One region of the Mesorhizobium sp. M8A.F.Ca.ET.202.01.1.1 genome, then DNA from elsewhere that is predicted to be linked to it. Evidence: predicted binding sites of a transcription regulator. Region 1 holds the regulator's gene; the other holds the start of a gene.

Region 1 (4,368 bases):
AGGGAAAGCATGTCGGTGGGAATCCGCCACGACGATCTGCGCCGGCGCAACCGCGCAATGGTGATTGCAGCCGTGCGCCGGGATGGTCAGCCCTCGCGCACCGAGATCGCCGCCACCACTGGCCTCAGCCACTCGACCATATCGGCGATATCCGCCGACCTGATCGGCGAAGGTATCCTGACCGAAGGCAAGCCGAACGAGGCCGGCTCGCTCAAACGCGGCCGGCCGCAGGTTGGCCTCGGCCTCAACCCCGAGGCCGCGGCTGTGATGACCGTGGTGCTGTCGCTGAATTTCCTATCCGTCGCCGTCATCGATTATGCCGGCCAGGTGGTCGCCGAGGAGCAGCGCCGGCTGGACACGCTGACCATGTCGCGCGAGGCGCTGATCGGCGAATGCACGGCAATAGTGCGCCGCCGCATCGAGGACCCCGATCTCGATATCCGCAGTGTTGCCCGCATCGCGCTGGCGATCCAGGGCATCACCGACACCAAGGCGCGTGCCATGCTGTGGTCGCCGATCACGCCGCAGACGGACATTGCCTTCGCCGACATACTCGAAGCCGAATTCGGCATCCCCGCCACCATGGAGAACGACTGCAACATGATGGCGGTGGCGTTGCGCTGGCGCGACCCTCAACGCTACCGCGACGACTTCATCGCCATCCTGCTCTCGCACGGCATCGGCATGGGCCTGGTGCTCAAGGGCGAACTGTTCACCGGCACCCATTCATCGGGCGGCGAATTCGGCCACATGATCCATCGCCCGGGCGGCGCGCTCTGCCGTTGCGGGCGGCGCGGCTGCGTCGAGGCCTATGCCGGCAACTATGCCATCTGGCGTAATGCCAGGCAGCTTGGCGAGGACGCCGAACCGGTCGCCGATGTCAGCGACGCGCAGATGCGGACACTCGCCGCGACGGCAAGGGAGAAAGACGGACCGGAGCGCGAAGCCTATCGCAAGGCGGGCGAGGCGCTGGGCTATGGGCTGGGCAGCCTGTTCGCGCTGATCGACCCGGCGCCGGTCGCCATGGTCGGTGTCAGTGCCGCCGCCTTCGATCTGATCGAGCCGGCCTTGCGCGAGGCCATCGCCCAGACCGCCGGCGGCCAGCATTCGGAATCGATTTCCTTCGACACCGAGCCGAACGAACTGCCGCTCATCCGCGAAGGCTGCGCCATGCGCGCCTTGACCTTCGTCGACCAGGAGATTTTCGCGCCGGGAGTGCAGGCGAGAGGCAGTGCTGGGAAGAGCGTGGCCTGAGCGAACGCTCCGGTGAATGAATCACCACCAATGCTGGAGGTTGGCCGAGCGCCCTCAAGGTCGTGATCCCTGGGCGGAGCAGCCGCGAAGCGGCGTCGCGGAGACCCTGGGATCCATGCCGTGACCTCGATCGTAGAGTGCAACGGCGCAGAATTCTGCACTGCGGCGACGCGTCGAGGTCCCGGCATGGATCCTCGGGTCTGCGCCGCGTCGCTTCGCTCGCGGATGACGAAGTCAGGGGCGTAGCCGCCCTCGACCTAGTCTTCCCTGATCGCGTAGCCCGCTCCGCGGATGGTGCGGATGACGTCGGGCATGCGGCCATTGTTGACCGCTTTGCGCAGCCGGCCGACATGTACGTCCACCGTGCGCTCGTCGATATAGATCGTCTCGCCCCAGACATTGTCGAGCAACTGGCTGCGCGAGAACACCCGGCCGGGATGGCGCATCATGAATTCGAGCAGCCGGAACTCGGTCGGTCCGAGCCGGATTTCGCTCTTCTTGCGATAGACCCGGTGCGATTCACGGTCGAGCACGATGTCGCCGACCTTGAGCACGCTGGACAGCACTTCCGGCTTGGCGCGACGCAGCAGCGCCTTGACCCGGGCCATGAATTCCGGCGTCGAGAACGGCTTGACCAGATAGTCGTCGGCGCCGGTCGAAAGGCCACGCACGCGGTCGCTCTCCTCACCGCGCGCCGTCAGCATGATGATCGGCAACCTCTCGGTCTCGGGCCGCATTCGCAGGCGCCGACAGAGTTCGATGCCGGAAACCGCCGGCACCATCCAGTCGAGCACCAGGAGGTCGGGCACATTCTCCTGGAGGCGGATCTCGGCTTCGTCGCCGCGCGTCACCACCTCGACCTGATAGCCTTCCGATTCCAGATTGTAGCGGAGGAGCACGCCGAGCGGCTCCTCGTCCTCCACCACCATGATGCGTGGCGCGATCATTGGCAGATCATCCTATCGTCAAGCCGCCGGCGCCGACATCGCCGTCTCGTCCTGCTTAGGACGATTGGCGGGCAGTTGCGTTCCGGTCAGCACATAATACGCATTCTCGGCGATGTTGGTCACATGGTCGCCGATGCGCTCGAGATTCTTGGCGCAGAACAAGAGATGCGTGCAAGCCGTGATGTTGCGCGGATCCTCCATCATGTAGGTCAGCAGTTCGCGGAACACCGAGGTGTATTTGACGTCGATGCGTTCGTCGTCATTCCTGAGCTTGGCGAGGGCGGCGGCATCGCCGGCCGCATATTCCTCGACCACGCCCTGCACCTGGATCAGCACCAGCTGCGCCATGGAATCGATCGAGTGCGACAGGTCGCGCGGCGTGGCGGTGAGGCCGACGGAACCGACGCGCTTGGCGATGTTCTTGGCAAGGTCGCCGATGCGCTCGAGGTCGCCCGCCATGCGGATCGAGCCGACGACATGACGCAGATCGTCGGCCATCGGCTGGCGCTTGGCGATCAGGGTGATGGCGCGGTCGTCGAGTTCGCGCTGGCGCGCATCCATGATGGCGTCGTCGGAGACGACGCGCTGTGCCAGCGCGTTGTCGGAATTCAGCAGAGCCTTGGTGGCGCCGCCGACCATCGTGCCGGCGAGATCGCCCATGTCGCTGATCAGCCTGCTGATCTGTCCGAGATCCTCATCGAAGGCTGCGACTGTGTGTTCGGCCATGATCCTGGTCCTCGTATGCGTGATATCAGCCGAAGCGGCCGGTGATGTAGTCCTGCGTGCGCTTCTCGCGAGGCGACGTGAAGATCTTCTCGGTCTTGTCGAATTCGACCAGTTCGCCCAGATACATGAACGCCGTCTGGCGCGACACGCGCGCCGCCTGCTGCATGTTGTGGGTGACGATGACGATCGTGTAGTCGGCCTGCAGCTCGTCGATCAGTTCCTCGATCTTGGCGGTCGACAGCGGATCGAGCGCCGACGCTGGTTCGTCGAGCAGGATGACTTCCGGCTTCACCGCCACGGTGCGGGCGATGCAAAGACGCTGCTGCTGGCCGCCCGACAGGCTGAGGCCGCTGGCGTTGAGCTTGTCCTTGACCTCGGTCCACAATGCCGCGCGCTTCAGCGCCTGTTCGACACGGCCGTCCATCTCGGACTTGCTGATCTTCTCGTAGAGACGGACGCCGAAAGCGATGTTCTCGTAGATCGACATCGGGAACGGCGTCGGCTTCTGGAACACCATGCCGATCTTGGTGCGCAGGAGATTGAGATCCTGCGAGCGGTCGAGGATGTTCTGGCCGTCGAGCAGCACCTGGCCGTCGGCGCTCTGCTTCGGGTAGAGCTCGTAGATGCGGTTGAAGACGCGCAGCAGCGTCGACTTCCCGCAGCCCGACGGGCCGATGAAGGCGGTGACGCTGCGCTCGGGCAGCGACAGGCTGATATCCTTCAACGCCTTCGACTGGCCGTAGTAGAAGTTGAGGTTCTTGACCTCGATCTTGGCCTTATCCACGGCCACTTCGGGCGTGTTCAACTCGGTGGACAACATCGGTTTCATCTGTCCTCTCTGCGTCCGGTAAGGCTGCGGGCGAAAATGCTCAGGCCGAGAACCGTCAGGGTGATTATGAGTGCGCCGGTCCATGCCAGTTGCTGCCATTCCTCATAGGGGCTGAGAGCGAACTGGAAGATGGTGACAGGCAGGCTGGCCATCGGCGCGTTGAGATTGCTCGACCAGAACTGGTTGTTGAGCGCGGTGAAGAGCAGCGGCGCCGTCTCGCCGGAGATGCGGGCGATGGCGAGCAATATGCCGGTGACGATGCCGGAGAGCGCGGCGCGGTAAGCGACAGATTTGATGACCACCCAGCGCGGCGCGCCGATCGCGGTGCCGGCTTCACGCAGCGCGTTCGGCACCAGGTTGAGCATGTCCTCGGTGGTGCGCACCACGACCGGAATGACCAGGATGGCCAGCGCAACGGCGCCGGCAATGGCGGAGAAATGTCCCATCGGCCGCACCATCAGCTCGTAGACGAACAGGCCGATGATGATCGATGGCGCCGACAACAGGATATCGTTGATGAAGCGCACGATGGTGGTGAGCTTGGAGAAGCGGCCGTATTCGGCCATGTAGGTACCGGCGAGCACGCCGATCGGCGTGCCGACGATCACGGCG
Region 2 (4,368 bases), on a different contig from region 1:
CGCCACGACCGCAGGCCGTACCGGCATGTCGGGCTTGAAATCGGGCCAGCGGGTCGACAGGTCCTCATAATAGGAAGGCCGGCCAAACGCGTCCCAGTCCTCGCCGCCGTCGCCCGGATGCTGGACGGCGACGAAGGCGGTCTGATCGTCCGGCGTAAACAGCGGGCCGCACATCTCGGCCCCGATCGGCACCCGGAAGAACAGTTTCGAGGTCGCCCGCGCCGATCCTTCCGTGTCCACCGCCCACAGGCCATCGGTGCGGCCGGTGGCCTTCGGGCCCTGGCCGTCGGTGGCGACCCACAGGCGCCCGGCCGAATCGATCGCGCAATTGTCGGGCATGCCGAACCAGCCATTGGCCGTCGTCGCGGTGGAGAAGGTGGCGCCGACATCGGCCACCGACGGGTCGCCGCATTTCAGCAGCACTTCCCACTTGCCCTTTGTGGCGGCGAAATCGCCGCCGTCCTCGACGATCTCGATGATGTGGCCGAAGGCATTCCCGTCGCGCGGGTTGGCGGCGTCGACCTGATCGGCCTTGCGCTTGGAATTGTTGGTCAGCATGACATAGACCTTGCCGTTGCCGGCATTGGGCTGGATGTCTTCGGGCCGGTCCATCTTGGTGGCGCCAAGCAGGTCGGCGGCGCGGCGCGTCTCGATCAGCACGTCGGCCTGGCCGGCAAAGCCGTTTTCCGCCGTCAGCGGACCCTGGCCGAACACGATAGGCATCCATTCGACCGAGCCGTCCTCGGCGAATCTGGCGACATGCAGTGTGCCGTCGTCGAGCAGGTCCTTGTTGGCCGCGCGGTCTCCGGCATTGAACATGCCCTTGGTGACGAATTTGTAGACATAGTCGAAGCGCTCGTCGTCGCCGAGATAGAAGACGACGCGGCCGTCCTTGGCGACGATCGATTCGGCGCCCTCATGCTTGAAGCGGCCCATGGCGGTGCGCTTGCGCGGCACCGAATCCGGGTCGTGGACATCGACCTCGACGATCCAGCCGAAGCGGTTGGGCTCGTTCGGCTCCTTGGCCAGGTTGAAGCGGTCGTAATGCGCGCCCCATTCATAGGCGCCTTCCGGGATGCCGAGGCGCTTGTAGTTGGCGGCTTCCTTGTGGCCTTCCGGCAGCTCGCCGGAGAAATAGCCATGGATGTTCTCCTCGGCCATCACATAGGTGCCCCAGGGCGTGACGCCGCCGGCGCAGTTGTTGATCGTGCCGAAGACTTTCGTCCCGGACGGATCGGCATTGGTCTTGACGCGGTCATGGCCGGCGACCGGGCCGGACAGCGCCATCTCGGTGTTGGAGGTAATGCGGCGGTTGAGCTTGCCGTCACGCACAACCTGCCATTTGCCGCCGTCCTTGCGGATCTCGACGATGGTGCCGCCATGCGCGGCCATCTCGACATCGACCTGCTCCTTCGAGAGCGGCGCCACCTCGGCCGCCTTCTTGCCGTCCTTCTCGACGATCTTGACGATGCCCGGGAACATCAGATGCGGGTTGGTGTATTCGTGGTTGACCACCAGCAGGCCATGTTCCGCCGAGCCATCGATCGCGATATAGCCGACATAGTCGTTGTTGTAGCCGAACTGCCTGGCCTGGGCTTGTGCCGACTGCTTGGTCGGATCGAATTCCGGCGAATCGGCAAACAGCGGATCGCCCCAGCGCAGCAACACATCGGCGTCGTAGCCCGGCGCGACATGGTGCTTGTCGTCGATGCCGGCCTCCAGCTCGTCGAACTTGAAGGCCGAGCCTTCCGCGGCGCGGGCATCGTCGGCGGCGATCATCGCCAGCGGGCTGACGGTGGCGGCGATCGCCGAGACGGCAAGCGAACCCTTGAGGAAACCCCGGCGCGAAAACCGCGCGGCGATGATCTCGCCCATCGTGTGGTTTTCGCTGGGATTGTTGGCCGGGCCTTCGTTTTCCTCGAGCAGGCTGGTGCGGAATCGGGCGTCGGGGGAGCGATGTTCGGTCATGAGAGCCTCTGGCTGGATTGGCTGGAGCTTGTTGCCTGATCGACCGCCTTACAGTCGGCTGATCACATTTTCGTGACATGGTATCCGCGCTGCCGCTCCCCTCACGACATCGTTTTTCACGTCGGACCTCGGACTTTAGTCCAATCTTGCGCCTGCAAAGGTCCTGGAGGACAAACGCAACGGTCGGAGGTCGCTTCCGGTCACCACGTGTTTCGGCGATGTTGGTTGCACTGCAACGTTGGGGTGGGCGCGCCGGCTCAATCGACGGAGTTCAGGATGCACGGATCGATAACGGCCCGTTGTTGCCGGCTGGCTTTCGGATCGGCGGCGCTTCTGGCGCTGACCATCGCTCCCTATGGAATTGCCTTTCATGGCTTCGTGCCTGGAATCGAGGCCGCGACCGCACTCGCCGGCAAGGGTGGGGGTGGCAATGACGGCGGCGGTGGCGGTGGGAATAGCGGCGGCGGAAACGGCGGCGGCAACAATGGAAACGGCAACGGCGGCGGCAACAACGGCAACGGAAATGGCGCTGATAACGGTGGCGGCAATTCAGGGTCCGGCAAGGGCCAGAGCGGGAAGAGCAGCCATGTCAACGCCATCACCGGCGACGAGATCGACGTGGACGGCAACAAGATTACGGTTCAGCACCCCGACGGCATAACGGAAAAGATCGAGAACGGCCGTTTCAGGATGAAGGATGCGCTCGACCGCACGATCATCGACCGCCCGGCCACACCGGCCGATGTCAGCCGCCTCAAGGCCCTCTGAACCTTGGCCTTCTGAAATCTCGGCCTTCTGAAATCTAGGCCTTGTGAAGCTGGTCAACAGGCAACGACCAGCTTCACACGTCACCTCCGCCGCCCCCCGGCGGAGGTGACCTCGTTTTCGCGCTGTGTTCCAATGCTGCGATGACTTGGAGAATTCCAGGGAAAGCACGTAGCGCTTTCCCTGGCTGCGTTGCCGTAAGTCGGCGATTCCAACGACGCCGAACCGCTCTATGAGAAGTCCCTCTCGCGGTCGCGAAACTCGCGCATCATGAGGGCAGCCTCGGTGCGGTTCCGCACGCTGAGTTTCGACAGCACCCCCGTCATGTGGTGCTTGACGGTCTTCTCCTGCAGTTCCAGGCGCAAGGCAACTTCCTTGTTGCTCAGTCCTTCCGCCACCAGCCGCAGGATTTCGGTCTGTCGGCCGGTGAGTTGCCGCAGCCGGTCCGCCACGCCGTTGGTGGGCTGCAACGACTGCACATCGGAAAGCAGCCGGGCCGACAACATCGGCGAAAGATAGCTTTCGCCGGCCGCCACGTTGCGCAGGATATCGGCAAGCGAGCGCGACCCGACTCCTTTGAGGATATAGCCGTGCACCCCCGCGTTCAGGGCCTTGGTCACGTCGGCATTGGCCTCCGAAACGGTCAGCATGACGATCTTCTGGGCGGGATGGTCGGCAAGGATGCTTGCAACCGCGGCCAGGCCGCCGCCGGGCATGGAAATGTCGAGCAGCAATATGTCGGGCTGCACGGTCGAGGCGATGCGTTCCGCGTCCTGCGCGGTAGCCCCTTCTCCGACCACCTCGAAGCCTCCGATCTCCGACAGGCTGCGTGTCACACCCTCGCGGAAGAGAGGATGGTCGTCGACAATGGCGATGCGGATGGCGCCCATTATGCTTGCTCCTCGACCGAAAAACGGATCACCAGTTTCGTGCCCTTCGGCCCCGTCAGGGTTTCGAACTGTCCGCCAATGCTTTCAACCCGCTCCCTGAGGCCGGCCAGCCCCAACCCCTCGGCCCGAGCCGGATCGAAGCCCGGCCCGCCATCCGACACTTCGACGAAAAGCCGGCCATTCTTCATTCCCGCACGCACCGCCTGATCCTTGCCCCGTCCGTGGCGGTAGGCATTGTTCAGCCCCTCCTGCACGAAGCGATAGACACTGATCTTCTCAGAAGCGCCGGGCTCGGGCAAATGTTTGGGCAGCGTAAGCGTCACCGACGTGCCCGTCCGGTGCTCATGTTCCTCGACGGCCAGCCGCAACACGTCCGCCGCCGCCGCCGTTTCTATCTGCGGCAGCACCAGGCCGGTGCAGATGCCGCGAATCTCGCGCATCGCGTCCTCCAGCGTCTTGCGGATCATGGCGACCTCGGTCGAGCGGCCTTCGCTGCCATGGCCGTCGCCGGTAAACACCGGGCTGTCCATGCGCAGCGCCGCCAGGGCCACGAGCTGGGCCGGGCCGTCATGCAGGTCGGCGCCGATCCGGCGCAGGTATCGTTCGTTGAGCGCGGTGGCGCGGCGGGACGCCCGCTGCACGCGCTGCCGCAAGGCGCTGTTCTGCGTCACCAGGCCCTGCAGTTCCGACACCTGGCGGCGCAGCGCCCCGCGCTGGTCGTCGATGGTGCGGCTGGCGCGCAGGA

What was found. The regulator PhoB, encoded in region 1, activates phosphate uptake and scavenging genes when phosphate is short. The targets are predictions, from matches to a motif close to TGTCATNNANCTGTCAT.
Region 2: the regulator PhoB is predicted to act here: its motif matches at 2,030-2,046, upstream of EN845_RS32235 (PhoX family phosphatase).

Annotation. Positions count from the first base shown of each region.
Region 1 is NZ_SRUN01000007.1:228,827-233,194, reverse strand. It holds gene EN845_RS17555 (ROK family protein) at 10-1,254, shown strand; gene phoB (phosphate regulon transcriptional regulator PhoB) at 1,512-2,201, opposite strand; gene phoU (phosphate signaling complex protein PhoU) at 2,220-2,927, opposite strand; gene pstB (phosphate ABC transporter ATP-binding protein PstB) at 2,953-3,756, opposite strand; gene pstA (phosphate ABC transporter permease PstA) at 3,753-4,368, opposite strand, start outside.
Region 2 is NZ_SRUN01000026.1:19,102-23,469, forward strand. It holds gene EN845_RS32235 (PhoX family phosphatase) at 1-1,968, opposite strand, end outside; gene EN845_RS32240 (hypothetical protein) at 2,245-2,736, shown strand; gene EN845_RS32245 (response regulator transcription factor) at 2,964-3,626, opposite strand; gene EN845_RS32250 (sensor histidine kinase) at 3,623-4,368, opposite strand, start outside.